Regions from separate parts of the Actinoplanes sp. NPDC051470 genome, predicted to be linked through region 2. Evidence: predicted binding sites of a transcription regulator. Region 2 holds the regulator's gene; the other holds the start of a gene.
The links. The regulator HrcA, encoded in region 2, represses chaperone genes, less so after heat shock. The targets are predictions, from matches to a motif close to GGTTNGCACNCTCNNNNNGAGNGTGCNAACC.

Region 1: groL (chaperonin GroEL) is a predicted target of HrcA. The motif match lies at 2,595-2,625, and genes of this name have one in related genera.

Annotation. Positions count from the first base shown of each region.
Region 1 covers NZ_JBFBAA010000001.1:815,621-822,931, forward strand. The annotation lists gene AB0M54_RS04015 (GNAT family N-acetyltransferase) at 1-617, shown strand, start outside; gene AB0M54_RS04020 (Ig-like domain-containing protein) at 634-903, shown strand; gene groL (chaperonin GroEL) at 818-2,440, opposite strand; gene AB0M54_RS04030 (GNAT family N-acetyltransferase) at 2,770-3,297, shown strand; gene AB0M54_RS04035 (hypothetical protein) at 3,299-3,745, shown strand; gene AB0M54_RS04040 (GNAT family N-acetyltransferase) at 3,742-4,740, opposite strand; gene thrC (threonine synthase) at 4,994-6,277, opposite strand; SAM riboswitch class I at 6,286-6,415, opposite strand; gene AB0M54_RS04050 (ABC transporter permease subunit) at 6,471-7,286, opposite strand.
Region 2 covers NZ_JBFBAA010000037.1:39,923-47,233, reverse strand. The annotation lists gene hemW (radical SAM family heme chaperone HemW) at 1-883, shown strand, start outside; gene AB0M54_RS40840 (DUF4870 domain-containing protein) at 876-1,604, opposite strand; gene hrcA (heat-inducible transcriptional repressor HrcA) at 1,738-2,760, shown strand; gene dnaJ (molecular chaperone DnaJ) at 2,795-3,934, shown strand; gene AB0M54_RS40825 (16S rRNA (uracil(1498)-N(3))-methyltransferase) at 3,934-4,668, shown strand; gene AB0M54_RS40820 (hypothetical protein) at 4,683-5,276, opposite strand; gene AB0M54_RS40815 (glycoside hydrolase family 3 C-terminal domain-containing protein) at 5,329-7,311, shown strand, end outside.

The DNA of each region.
Region 1 (7,311 bases), on a different contig from region 2:
GCGGCGTGGCCCGGGCCCTGGTGTCCCGGGTCGAGGGCGCGCTGGCCGGGCTGGGCGCCAGCGACGTGGTGATCGCCGGCAACCCGCCGGTCTACGCCTGGCCGGGCATCGACGTGCGATACACCCCGGCGATCTGCGCCGCGATGGCGCTGGGCTTCGAGGAGGACCAGCCCGCCTGGAACATGACCGCCGACCTGGAGACCCTGGGCGACACCGAGGCCGACGAGGCGCGGCTGGCCGGGCGGGGCGTGGTGGTCCGGGGCGCGACGCCGGCCGACGGGCCCGCGCTGACCGACTTCGCCGAGTCGAATTTCGGGCGCCAGTGGGCGGCCGAGATCACCGACAGCACCGGCTGTCACGTCGCCGTGCGGGACGGCTCGATCCTCGGCTTCGCCGCGTACGGGTCCCGGCCGAACTGGTTCGGCCCGATGGGCACCGCGCCCGCCGCGCAGGGGCTGGGCATCGGCTCGGTGCTGCTCAAGCGCTGCCTGGCCGATCAGAAGAAGGCTGGTCTGACGTCGGTCCAGATCGGCTGGGTGGGCCCGATGCCGTTCTACTCCCAGGTGGTGGGGGCCCGGGTCGAGCGGGTGTTCTTCCTGTATCGCAAACAACTCTGACGCCGGTCACGGCACGGTGGCCGTCGGCCCGCACGGCGCACCGGTCACGCACATCCCGGCGCCCGGCTTCACCGGCACCGACGTCTTCGACCACGAGGTGACCGACGGTGCCGGTGCTCGCGCCGACCCCGAGGGCGCGTGCAGTAACGACAGAACGGGCGGGCCGCAGCAGCGACCCGCCCGTTCGAGAAAGCTTGGACTCAGAAGTCCATGTCTCCGCCACCCGGAGCACCGGCCGGGGCCGGGTTCTTCTCCGGCTTGTCCGCCACGACCGCCTCGGTCGTGAGGAACAGGGCGGCGATCGACGCGGCGTTCTGCAGCGCCGAGCGGGTGACCTTGGCCGGGTCGATGATGCCCGCGGCCAGCAGGTCGACGTACTCACCGTTCGCGGCGTTCAGGCCGTGGCCCGCCTCGAGGTTGCGCACCTTGTCGACCACGACGCCGCCCTCGAGGCCGGCGTTGACGGCGATCTGACGCAGCGGGGCGTCCAGCGCGACCTTGACGATGTTGGCACCGGTGGCCTCGTCGCCCACCAGGTCAAGCTTGTCGAACGCGGTCTTGCCGGCCTGCACCAGCGCGACACCACCACCGGGCACGATGCCCTCCTCGACGGCCGCCTTCGCGTTGCGAACGGCGTCCTCGATGCGGTGCTTGCGCTCCTTGAGCTCGACCTCGGTGGCCGCGCCGACCTTGATCACCGCAACACCGCCGGCCAGCTTGGCCAGGCGCTCCTGCAGCTTCTCACGGTCGTAGTCGGAGTCCGACTTCTCGATCTCGGCCCGGATCTGGTTGACCCGGCCCTGGATCTGCTCGGCGTTGCCGTTGCCGTCGACGATGGTCGTCTCGTCCTTGGTGATGACCACCTTGCGGGCCTGGCCCAGCAGGGACAGGTCGGCGGCGTCGAGCTTGAGGCCGACCTCCTCGCTGACGACGGTGCCGCCGGTGAGGATGGCGATGTCGTCCAGCATGGCCTTGCGGCGGTCACCGAAGCCCGGCGCCTTGACGGCGACCGACTTGAAGGTGCCGCGGACCTTGTTGACGACCAGGGTCGCCAGGGCCTCGCCCTCGACGTCCTCGGCGATGATGATCAGCGGCTTGCCGCCCTGCATCACCTTCTCGAGGATCGGGAGCAGGTCCTTGACCGCGGAGATCTTGCTGTTCGCGATCAGGATGTAGGGGTCGTCGAAGACGGCCTCCATACGCTCGGCGTCGGTCATGAAGTACGCCGAGATGTAGCCCTTGTCGAAGCGCATGCCCTCGGTGAGCTCGAGCTCGAGCCCGAAGGTGTTGCTCTCCTCGACGGTGATGACACCTTCCTTGCCGACCTTGTCCATGGCCTCGGCGATGATCTCGCCGACCGTGGAGTCACCGGCGGAGATGGAGGCGGTCGAAGCGATCTGCTCCTTGGTCTCCACGTCCTTGCTGAGCTGCGTCAGGGCCTCGATGACGCTGGCCACACCGGCCTCGATGCCCCGCTTGAGGGCCATCGGGTTGGCGCCGGCGGCAACGTTGCGCAGGCCCTCACGAACCAGCGCCTGGGCCAGGACGGTCGCCGTCGTCGTGCCGTCACCGGCGACGTCGTCGGTCTTCTTGGCGACCTCCTTGACCAGCTCGGCGCCGATCTTCTCGAAGGTGTCCTCGAGCTCGATCTCCTTGGCGATCGACACACCATCGTTGGTGATGGTGGGCGCGCCCCACTTCTTCTCGAGCACGACGTTGCGGCCCTTGGGGCCGAGCGTCACCTTGACGGCGTCGGCGAGCTGGTTCATGCCCCGCTCGAGGCCGCGACGAGCTTCCTCGTCGAATGCGATGATCTTGGCCATACGGCTGTGTCCTCCCGGACATTCACAGGAACCTCTGCGGACGTCGCCACCTGGCGATGCGACGTCCTCAGGTCGAGCCGGATAGCCCGCGACGACCGGCCCCGTGCCGGGGCACCGATGGCGGCGCCCGGCCGGAACCCCACCGTCCCGACCTGCTTGGCACTCACATGACGCGAGTGCCAACGCCATGTTTAGCACTCCGAGGGTGCGAGTGCAAGGACGAAGCCGTAGTCACCCGACTAGTTACGCCGGTGGCGAAACCGGTGGCAGCGAGGTCGGATAGACGCAACCTGCTTGCCGCTCCCCGCTGTGCCGGGTAGGCAGGCATCATGGTGTCGCTCAGCACAGCCCCCCGCTCGACGGTCGCGGTTCACCGCGTGACGCCGGAGGACGCCGGCCGGATGCGCGCGTTGCGCCTGGAGATGCTGGCCGACAGCCCGCTCGCCTTCCTCGAGACGCTGGCCGCGGCGGCGGCCCGGGGCCACGACGACTACCGGCGCCGGATCGTGCAGGCCAGCGCCGGGCGGACGCTCGCCCAGTTCGTGGCCGACCCGGGCGGCCCGCTGGTCGGCCACGCCGGCGGCACGGTGCTGCCGGAGGACCCGGCGGCCACGGTCGTCTTCGCGGTCTACGTCACCCCGGCCCGGCGCGGCAGCGGCGTCCTCGCCGACCTGGTCGAGGCGGTCGCCGACTGGTCCCGGCAGGCCGGGCGGAACGAGTTGATGCTCGAGGTGGTGACCGGCAACGACCGGGCGGTCCGGGCGTACGAGAAGCTGGGTTTCACCGACACCGGCGTCCGCGTGCCCCACCCGGTGATCCCGAGCCTCACCGAGCTGCAGATGCGCCGGACGGCGTGAGATGCGCGCCCGCACGCTGCTGACCTGGGCGAACGGCACCACGCTGGCCGGCCTGGCGATCGCCCGGGCCAGCGGCGCGACGATCCGGCCGGGCCGTGACGGCGTGCTGATCGCCGAGGGCTACACCCGGCGGATCCCGAAGAACACCTGCTTCACCGTCGGGTCGGTGATCTTCACCCGGCGGACGGCGGAATGGCTGCTCGCCGACGAGCGGACCGACCTGTTCGGCCACGAGAGCCGGCACGTCGGCCAGTACGCCGCCCTCGGTCCGCTGTTCTGGCCGGCCTACTACCTGTTCTGCGGCTACTCGTACGCGATGACCGGCTCCTACGGCTGCCGCAACGCCCTGGAGAAGCACGCGGGCCTGCACGCCGGCGGCTACGACCCGGACCACCCGCTCCGCCCCTGGGCGGCGCGCTTCCGACGAAGGAGGAGCGAGAACGGCTAGACCGTCAGCTCCCACTGCATCCAGGTGTCCGCCGCCTTGAAGCCCATCGCCCGGTTGATCGAGAGCATGTACTCGTTGGCCGTGGCGTTGAACGTGTCGATCGCGGTCAGCGTCGGCTTGTGCTCGAGCGTGTGACGCAGGTTCCCCAGCTTGACGATCGTCCCGAGCCGGTGGCCGCGGTGGTCGGGGTCGACGATCGTGATGTGCTGCCAGATGTGCGTCTCCAGCGCGGGCGGCCCGGAGAGCGTCGACCAGGCGACCATCCGCCCGCTCGCCTCGTGCACCATCCCGGTGTGGAAGCGGTCCATGCCCCGGGCGAGCCGGTTCTGCTCGGACTCGCGGACCCGGTCGGCGTCGATCTTCTCCGGCTCGATCGTGAGATCACCCATCGGCGCGTCCTCGACCATCCGGCTGTCCAGGTAGGCGATGTCGTCGAGGTACTGGTCGGCGGGCATGCCCAGCCAGCTCAGCACCCGGTAGCCGGCGGCGTGCTCCCACGCCTCGGCGAGCATCGACGCGTGCCGGGCGGGGTCGACCGTGGTCAGGTCGAGCCGGCTGCGGGTCTCGGGCAGCGCGGCCTTGGCCCCCGCCGCCGCGGCGAAGGCGTCGCCGTCGGGGCGGTTCTGGACCGTCTCCGAGGAGATGTGCTTCCGGCCCTCGGCCCGGGTCCGCTCGATCGCCCAGTCGAGCAGGGCCCGGCCGACCCCGCGCCGGCGCAGCTCGGGGTGCACGTTCAGGTCGAGGCTGACCAGCTCGAGGTTGTCCAGCAGCGGCAGGCCCAGCTCGGCGGTGCCGGCCGGCTGACCGTCGAGCGTGGCCAGCGCGCGGATGTGCCGTTGAGCGGGGTAGCCCCGGCGCACCGTGTCGACGTAGAAGGGCTCCGGGATGTACGGGATGTCCGGCACCTCGTGGAGCTGGGCGGCCCTGGTCACCTGGTAGGCCTGGTGGAGGACGGACTCGTCGGAGCCGTCGAACGCGGCGACATCGATGCGCATCCCCACAGACTGGACGCACTACCAGTCCGCCGCGACCGAATTACCGGGAGAGATATTGGTCGGGAGGACACGCGCACAGCGCCTCCGGCACTGGGTCGTTGGGCCCCGGTAGAGATTGTCGCCAAGCTCGAAGGTGGGGCCTCGTACGGCGTCGCGTCCTCCCGCAGAGAGCATCCTGCCGACGTTGTGATCCCTTCGCAAGTCCTCGCAGGATGGAAAACGAACTTACTGTCGGATCACCGACTACACCCTGTTACCCGAGCAGGCCGGCGTCGCGAGCACCCCGCAGCGACGGCTTGATGCGGTGGGTGGGCCCGACCCGGTCGGCCACCGCGTCCAGCGTCTTGAGTCCCTCGCCGGTGTTGAAGACCACCGTCTCCTTGGCCGGGTCGAGCTTGCCCGAGGCGATCAGCTTCTGCAGGACGGCCACGGTCACCCCGCCGGCCGTCTCGGCGAAGACGCCGGTGGTGCGGGCGAGCAGCTGGATGGCCTCGCGGATCTCGTCATCGCCGGCGTAGTCCATCCAGCCGCCGGTGCGCTGGACCGCCTCGATGGCGTAGGCGCCGGCCGCCGGGTCGCCGATGTTCAGCGACTTGGCGATGCCGGTCGGCTTCACCGGGACGATCTGGTCGGTGCCGTTGTGCAGGGCCGTCGCGATCGGATTGCAGCCGGCCGACTGGGCGCCGAACACCCGCCAGCCGCCGGCCGGGGCCTCGACCAGGCCGATCTCGACCAGCTCGGTGAACGCCTTGTCGATCTTGGTGAGCAGCTCGCCACTGGCCATCGGGATGACCACCTGGGCCGGGATGCGCCAGCCGAGCTGCTCGGCCACCTCGTAACCGAGCGTCTTGGAGCCCTCGGCGTAGAACGGGCGGACGTTCACGTTGACGAACGCGGTGTCCTCGAACTCGTCGGTCTCGACCAGCTCGCCGCAGAGCCGGTTCACGTCGTCGTACGAGCCGTCGATCGCGACCAGCTCCCCGCCGTACACCGCGGTGGTGACGATCTTGCCCTGTTCGAGGTCACCGGGGATGAAGACGATGGACGGGACGCCGGCCCGGGCCGCGTGGGCGGCGACCGAGTTGGCCAGGTTGCCGGTGGAGGCGCAGGCGAAGCGGGTGAAGCCGAGGCCGCGGGCGGCGGTCAGGGCCACCGAGACCACGCGGTCCTTGAACGAGTGGGTCGGGTTGGCCGAGTCGTCCTTGACCCAGAGCGGCGCGTCCAGCCCGATCGCGGTGGCCAGCGCCGGGGCGCTGACCAGCGGGGTCAGGCCGGGGTCGAGGGTCACCCGGGTGGCCGGGTCCTGGCCGGCCGGGAGGAGCGGCGCATAGCGCCAGATGTTCTGCGGACCCGCCTCGATCTGGGCCCGGGTCACCTGGGCGATCGCCGCCGGGTCGTACGCGACCTCGAGCGGCCCGAAACACTCGTAACAGGCGTGCTGAGCGGCCAGCGGGAACTCGGCGCCGCAGGCCCGGCAGACCAGGGCGCGCGCGGGGCTGGAGGTGGTGGGAGCGGATGCACTGACGGTAGACGTCACGGAGATTCCTCTCATCTTTCCCATACCGAGATGGCTGGGCCGGAATTAGCACCTGCCGCGCGGGGCCTCGTCATCGAGACATGCGTGGTGGTTGCCGGGGCTTCGCAGGGCCGTTCCCTCTGCCCCTCTGGATGAGGTATTCAGTTGTTTCCCACACCTTACGTGCCCATCACGCTAAGCGAAAACGTGATGCTTATGACGTGATGTCCTTGCGGGTGAAGCGCCAGAACGCGAGAGACCAGAAGATCGTGGCGTACGCGACCGCGGCGATCGCCCCGCGCACCATGTCGTCGGTCTGCGGCGGGGTGGAGAGCAGCCCGAGCCAGGCGTCGCTGTAGTGGGTGGGCAGGAAGTCGCGGACCACCCCGAGCGCCTCGATCTGGTCCAGGATGCTGGACAGGATCCACAGCAGCACCGCGCCGCCGACCGCGCCCAGCGCCGCGTCGGTCAGCACCGACAGCAGGAAGGCCAGCCCGGCCACGATCAGCAGGATCACGGCCAGATAGCCGAGGATCCCGAGCAGCCGCAGCAGCCCCTCGCCGGGCGGGATCTCCGCGGCGATCGTGCTGCCCAGCGGGTGCCAGCCGTACCGCAGCGTGCCGACCAGCAGCGCCACCCCGGCCAGGGTGAGCAGGCCGAGCAGCGAGTAGGCCAGCGCCACCACGAGCTTGACGCCGAGCAGCCGCGCGCGCGGCACCGGGATCGCCAGCAGGTAGCGCAGGCTGCCCCAGGACGCCTCGCTGGCCACGGTGTCGCCGCAGAACAGCGCGACCACCACGACCAGCAGGAACGACGCCGAGACGAACAGGCAGAACAGCGCGAAGTTCAGCCCGCCCGAGGTGGCCAGGTCGACCAGGCTGGAGAACTGCCCGCCACCGTTGTCGTCGTCGCTCTCGCCGCCGAACTCGAACGCCACCAGCACGATCAACGGCAGAAGAGCCATGAAACCCAGAGCCAGCTGGGTACGCCTCCGTGAGGCCTGCCGCCTGACCTCGGCCCAGATCGGCATGGTGGCCGACGGCCGATATCCCGTG
Region 2 (7,311 bases):
CGCGATCGACGCCACCTGGGGACTCGCGCCGGGCGCCGAGATCACCACCGAGGCCAACCCCGAGTCGGTCACCCCCGGCTCGCTGCGGGCGCTGCGCCGGGCCGGCTTCACGCGCATCTCGCTGGGCATGCAGTCGGCCTCACCACACGTGCTGGCCGTGCTCGACCGCCGGCACACCGCCGGGCGCGCGCCCGAGGCCGCGACCGAGGCCCGCGAGGCCGGGTTCGAGCACGTCAACCTCGACCTGATCTACGGCACGCCGGGGGAGACCGCGGACGACTTCGCCCGGTCGCTCGACACGGTGGTCGCGGCCGGCGTCGACCATGTCAGCGCGTACGCCCTGATCGTCGAGGACGGCACCCGGCTGGCCGCCCGGATGCGCCGCGGCGACCTGCCCTACCCCGACGACGACGTGGCCGCCGACCGCTACCTGGCCGCCGACCAGCGGCTCGCCGCGGCCGGTCTGACCTGGTACGAGGTGTCCAACTGGGCGTCCGGCCCGGCCGCCCGCTGCGCCCACAACATGCTCTACTGGACCGGTGGCGACTGGTGGGGCGCCGGCCCGGGCGCACACAGCCACGTCGGCGGCGTCCGGTGGTGGAACGTCAAACACCCGTCCGCGTACGCCCGGAAGCTCGCCGACGGCGACTCGCCCGGACACGGCCGGGAGATCCTCACCGCCTCGGACCAGCGCATGGAAGATGTGATGCTGCGCGTGCGGCTGCGCGACGGCATGCCGCTGGCCGGGCTCGACCCGTCGGTGACCGCGCGGTTCCTCGGCGACGGCCTGCTCGACGCGGCGGCCTACGGCGCCGGCCGGCTCGAACTCACCCTTCGCGGGCGGCTCCTGGCCGACGCCGTGGTACGCGACCTCGTTACTTGACCATCCGGAACGTGGCCGGGTAGTGGTAGAGCTGACCCTCGTTCGCCTTCATGCCCGCGATGATCGAGAACACGATGACGACCACCCAGGTGATCATCGGCAGGAAGAACAGGATGCCCACCGTGCACGCCGCCAGGATCGAGGCGACGATCGTGGCGATGCCCCAGGTGATCTGGAAGTTCAGCGCCTCGACCGAGTGCGCGCGGACGGTCGGCGACTCGTTGCCCTTGGCCAACATCGCCACCAGCGGCGCGATGAAGCCGACGAGGATGCCACCGAAATGGGCGACGAGGGCCCAGGTCTTCTCGTCATTGTTGGCATAGCCGACCGGGGCGGGACCGGCGCCGGCCGCGCCGTAGCCGGGCTGCCCGTAACCACCGGGCTGGCCGTAGGCCCCGGGCTGGCCGTAGCCGGGATCGGGCGGGGGCGCGCCGTAGCCCCCCGCGCCCGAGCCGGGCGGCGGGCCGTAGCCACCGGCGCCGGAGGACGGCGGCGGACCGTACCCACCCGCCCCTGAGCTGGGCGGCGGGCCGTATCCACCGGCGCCGGAGGACGGTGGCGGGGAGCCGTAGGTCGGCGGCTGCGGCGAGCCGTACGTCGGCGGCGTCGGAGGCGGAGGCGGGGCCGATCCGGAGGTCGGCTCGTTACCCGGATATGGGTTGAGCGGCGTCGTCGGGTCGTACGGATTTCCGTCACCCGGCGGACGAGGCGGTTCAGTCATGGCTGACACGGTAGGACCGCAGCTCAACGTAGTCGAGACCAACCGCCGTGGGTGCGATCATCGCGCGGCGGCGAGTGGCGACGTAGACTGGCACTCGCCGATCAGGAGTGCCAACGAGCGGGGGAGGGGTCAGATGAGTCTCGATGACCGCAAACTCGACGTCCTCCGCGCCATCGTCGAAGACTATGTCGCCACCCAGGAACCGGTCGGCAGCAAGGCCCTGGTCGAGCGTCACCAGCTCGGCGTCTCCCCGGCCACCGTGCGAAACGACATGGCGGTGCTCGAGGAAGAGGGCTACATCCGGCAGCCGCACACCAGCGCCGGCCGGGTGCCGACCGACGCCGGCTACCGCCTCTTCGTCGACCGGCTGTCCCGGATCAAGGCGCTCAGCCCGGCCGAGCGGCGGGCCATCGAGCGTTTCCTGGCCAACCCGGTCGACCTCGACGACGTCGTGCACCGCACGGTGCGGCTGCTGGCCCAGCTCACCCGCCAGGTGGCCGTGGTGCAGTACCCGAGCCTGGCGCGCTCCTCCGTACGCCATCTCGAGCTTGTCCCGATCTCCACCACCCGCGTCATGCTGGTGATGATCGCCGACACCGGCCGGGTCGAGCAGCGCCTGGTCGAGATGCCCGGCCCGATCGCCGCCGACGACGTCACCGAGCTGCGGCGCAAGGTCAACGAGAAACTCGCCGGGCAGCGGCTCGCCGACACGCCGCCGCTCGTGCAGGCGCTGGTCGACGACTGTGCGCCGGAACGCCGTAGCACGATGGCCTGCCTGGCCACCGTGCTGCTCGAGACACTGGTCGAGCGCTCCGAGGAACGTCTGATGCTGGCCGGTACGGCCAACCTGACGCGCGGCGGCATGCTTGACTTCCAGGGTTCGCTCCGGCCCGTGCTGGAGGCGCTCGAGGAGGAGGTCATCCTGCTCAAGCTGATCGGCGAGGTCGAGCCCAGCACCACCCGGGTCCGGATCGGCGACGAGAACGAGATCGACAACCTGCGGTCGGCCTCGGTGGTGAGCACCGGGTACGGCCCGGGCGGCACCATCATCGGTGGGCTCGGTGTGCTCGGGCCGACCCGCATGGACTACCCCGGCAACATCGCCACCGTGCGTGCAGTGGCAAGGTACCTTGGCGACTTGCTGGCCCAGAATTGATGGATCTGCGCGAACATTGAGGACTCCAAAGCCCGTGGCGAAGGACTACTACGGAATTCTCGGCATCGGCCGGGATGCCACCGATGACGAGATCAAGCGCGCCTACCGCAAGCTGGCTCGCCAGTACCACCCGGATGTGAACCCGGACCCGGAGGCGCACGAGAAGTTCAAGGACATCAACGCCGCCTACGAGGTCCTCTCCGACGACCAGAAGCGGCAGATCGTCGACCTCGGCGGTGACCCCTTGGCGCCCGGGGGCGGTGGCGCCGGCCCGGGTGGGCCCGGGGCCGGACCGTTCGTCGGTTTCCAGGACATCATGGATGCCTTCTTCGGCACCGCCGCCGGTGGCGCGTCGCGGGGCCCGCGGCCGCGTACCCGTCCCGGGGCCGACGCGATCCTCCGCCTCGAGCTGGAACTGCAGGAGACCGCGTTCGGGGTCGAGGCGCCGATCACGGTCGACACCGCCGTGCTGTGCACCCAGTGCTCCGGCGCCGGCACCGCGCCCGGCACCCACCTGGCCACCTGCGAGACGTGCGCCGGCCGGGGCGAGGTGCAGAGCGTTCAGCGCACCTTCCTCGGGCAGGTCGTGTCGTCCCGCCCCTGCCAGGTCTGCCAGGGTCACGGCACGGTCATCCCGTCGCCGTGCCCGACGTGCGCGGGCGACGGGCGTATCCGTACCCGCCGCAGCCTGACGGTCAAGATCCCCGCCGGGGTCGAGGACGGCATGCGGATCCGCCTGGCCCAGCAGGGCGAGGTCGGCCCCGGCGGCGGCACGGCCGGCGACCTGTACGTGGAGATCCACGAGCGGCCGCACGACGTCTACAGCCGCAAGGGCGACGACCTGCACTGCCGGGTCACCCTCCCGATGACCGCGGCCGCGCTCGGCACCCGCCTGACCATCAAGACGCTCGACAGCGAAGAGTCCATCGAGGTCAAGCAGGGCACCCAGCCCGCCAGCACGCTCCGCATCCGCGGCAAGGGCGTCCCCCACCTGCGCGGCCAGGGCCGCGGCGACCTGTTCGTGCACCTCGACGTGAAGACGCCGACCAAGCTGACCTCCGACCAGGAGCGGATGCTGCGCGACTTCGCCAAGACCCGCGGCGAAGACGTGGCCGAGCTCAGCAAACAGGGCGGCTTCTTCTCCCGGATGCGGGACGCCTTCAACGGCCACTGATGTCGGCGTCCCTGTTCCTCGTCGCCGAGCTGCCGACGGGTCCTTCCTTCACGCTCGACGGCCCTGAAGGCCACCACGCGGCGGACGTCCAGCGCGTCCGCCCCGGCGCGCCCGTCACCCTGTCCGACGGCCGCGGCGGTTCCATCGCCGCCACGGTCACCTCCGTGGCCAAGGGCAGCGTCGTCCTCCACCTGTCCCCGCCGACCTTCGTCCCCGCCCCCACCCCGTCGCTCACCGTCATCCAGGGCATCCCCAAGGGCGACCGCGGCGAACTGGCCGTCCAGGCGATGACCGAGGTCGGCGTCGACGAGATCATCCCCTGGTCCGCCTCCCGCTGCGTCACCCAGTGGCGCGGCGACCGAGGCGCGAAGGCCCAGGCCAAGTGGGCGGCGACGGCGCGCGAGGCGGCCAAGCAGTCCCGCCGGCCGTGGCTGCCGGTCGTCTCCGGGGCGCCAGATCTGGGAACGTCGCAGGTCGCCGCCCGCTTGTCGGCCGCGGCGGCGGCGTTTGTGCTGCATGAGGACGCGACGTCGCCGCTCACCGCGGCTGAGCTGCCGTCTGAGGGGGAGATCGCGCTGGTGGTGGGGCCGGAGGGCGGCATCACCGACGCTGAGATCGACGCGTTCGTGGCCGCGGGGGCGGTGCCGGTGCGGTTGGGCGAGGCGGTGCTGCGGACCAGCACGGCCGGGGTCGCGGCGATCTCGGTGCTGTCGGCGCGGATGGGGCGCTGGTAGGCGAGCGGGATCGACTACGGGTTGGGGCTTCGGCTTTCGGGCATCCGGGCCCAGGCCGCGGCGCCGCGGGGGGAGAGCCGGTAGCCGACGGGGAGGCTCTCGGTCAGGCCTAGTTCTTTCAGGCGGCGTACGTCGCGCTTGAAGGTCAGCATGTCCGGATAGCCGAGGTCGGACCACAGGTCACCGGCCCGTGTCCCGGGATGGGTGGCTATCACGGCCAGCACCCGCCTCGTCCATGGGCCGCGCGCGCCGGTGGTGTCCATCCGGTCGAGCCGCGTGATCAGGGTCGCCCACTCGTCGTCGGGGAGGTCCGCCGTCTCCCGCAGGGCCACGCGGGGGTCGTCGCCGGCGTACGCCACCTCGATCCGGTAGACGTCGCCCGCCTTCTGGGGCAGGTCGGCCAGGGCTGACCGGGCGTTCGGGTAGCCGGCCGCCCGGGCGTCGGCGGCGGAGATCCGCTTGATCACCGAGACGGCGCGCACCTCGACGACGCCGATCATGGTGCGCAGCCGGCTGCCGGCGCGGACCCGGGCGCGCTCCCAGCGCCGGAAGACCACCGACACCCGTCCGTCGCGGATCCGGTCCAGCGCGTCCTGCCGAAACAGCATTGTCCCAGCCTGCAACCCGCCGCCCCGGCGATCAAGATGAAATGATCGAGGCGTGGATGAATTGATCAGTGAGCTGTCCCTCGAGGAAAAAGTGTCGTTGCTCGGAGGGCAGGACTTCTGGTCGCTGCCGGAGATAGCGCGGATCGGGCTGCGGTCGCTGGTGATGTCGGACGGGCCGGTGGGGGTCCGGGGCACGGGGTGGGCGCCCGAGGATCCGTCGGTGGCGTTGCCCAGCCCGACCGCGCTGGCCGCCACCTGGGACCCGGAGCTGGTCGAGCGGGCCGGGCGGCTGCTCGGGCAGGAGTCCCGGCGCAAGGGGGTGCATCTGCTGCTCGCGCCGACCGTGAACCTGCACCGGACGCCGCTCAACGGCCGGCACTTCGAGTGTTTCTCGGAAGATCCGCTGCTCACGGGCGAGATCGCCGCGGCCTTCGTGACGGGCGTGCAGGCGCTCGGGGTGGGTACGACGGTCAAGCATCTGGTCGGCAACGACTTCGAGACCGAGCGGATGACCGTGGACGTGCGGATCTCCGAGCGGGCGCTGCGTGAGGTCTATCTGCCGCCGTTCGAGCGGGTGGTGCGCGCGGGTGGCTGGGGTGTGATGTCGGCCTACAACGGCGTCAACGGGTCGCCGATGTCATCGCACGCGGAGCTTCAGCAGCGCGTACTCAAGGACGAATGGGGTTTTGACGGGATCGTCGTGTCGGACTGGCGGGCGGCCCGGGACACGGTGGGTGCGGCGCTGGGCGGGCTCGACATCGCCATGCCGGCCATGCAGAACCCGTGGGGCGAGGCGTTGGTCGAGGCGGTGCGCGCCGGGCTGGTTCCCGAGGAAGAGATCGATGCCAAGGTACGCCGGGTGCTTCGTCTCGCCGCCCGCGTCGGTGCGCTGGGCCCGCCGCCCTCGGGTGAATGGCCGGAGCTCGACGGGTCGGCGGTCGCGCACGAGGTGGCGGCCCGGTCGTTCGTGCTGGTGCGGAACGAGGACTTCACGTTGCCGCTGGAGCCGGCCGCGCTGACCCGGGTCGCGGTGATCGGGGCGCTGGCCCTGGACGCCCGGGTGCTCGGTGGCGGCAGCGCCACGGTGACCCCGCCGCATGTGATCTCGCCGCTGGAAGGCATCGGGCGGTCGCTGTCGGGTGTGGACGTGGCGTACGCCACCGGCGCCGACCCGCGGCCCTTCCTGCCGCCGGCACGTGGTCCGGAATGGACGGGGCTGCGGGTCGACCTGGCCGGGAAGTACGACTTCGCGGTGGGTGAGGCGGCGCTGCGCTGGATCGGGGACCTGCCGGGGCGGCTCGACCCGGCGGACGTCGACGGGCTCACCATCGCCGGCACGTTCACCCCGGCCGTGGACGGCGAGCACGTGTTCGCGGTATCGGGCTTCGGCACCTTTGTTCTCACGGTGGGTGAGCGCGAGGTTTATCGGGGCGCGCTTCATGTCGAGGGTACGGAGCGTGGCGAGCTGCTGCTGTCACCGCGGGAACATCGGGCCGCCGTGACGCTGGCGGCCGGCGTACCCGTCGAAGTGATCTTGACCCAGATCATTCCGGCCGGGATGGCGCACACCGTCTCGACCACGCTCGGGCACCGGCCGCCCGGCCCGGACGCGGCCGAGATGATCACCGAGGCGGCGGCGCTGGCGGCCGGCTCGGACGTCGCGATCGTCGTGGTGGGCACCACCGAGCAGGTCGAGTCGGAGGGCTTCGACCGCACCTCGCTGGCCCTGCCCGGCACCCAGGACGAGCTGGTCCGGCGGGTGGCGGCGGCCAATCCGCGCACGGTCGTGGTGGTCAACGCGGGCGCGCCGGTGCTGCTGCCGTGGGCCGATGACGTGGCCGCGGTCGTGCTGACCTGGTTCCCGGGGCAGGAGGCGGGCGCGGCGCTGGCCGACGTGCTGCTCGGCGTGCTCGAGCCGGGCGGCCGCCTGCCGACGACCTGGCCGCGCCGCGCCGAGGACTGCCCGGTCCTCGACGTCACCCCGCAGGGCGGGGTCGTGTCCTATGACGAAGGCGTCTTCGTCGGTTACCGAGCG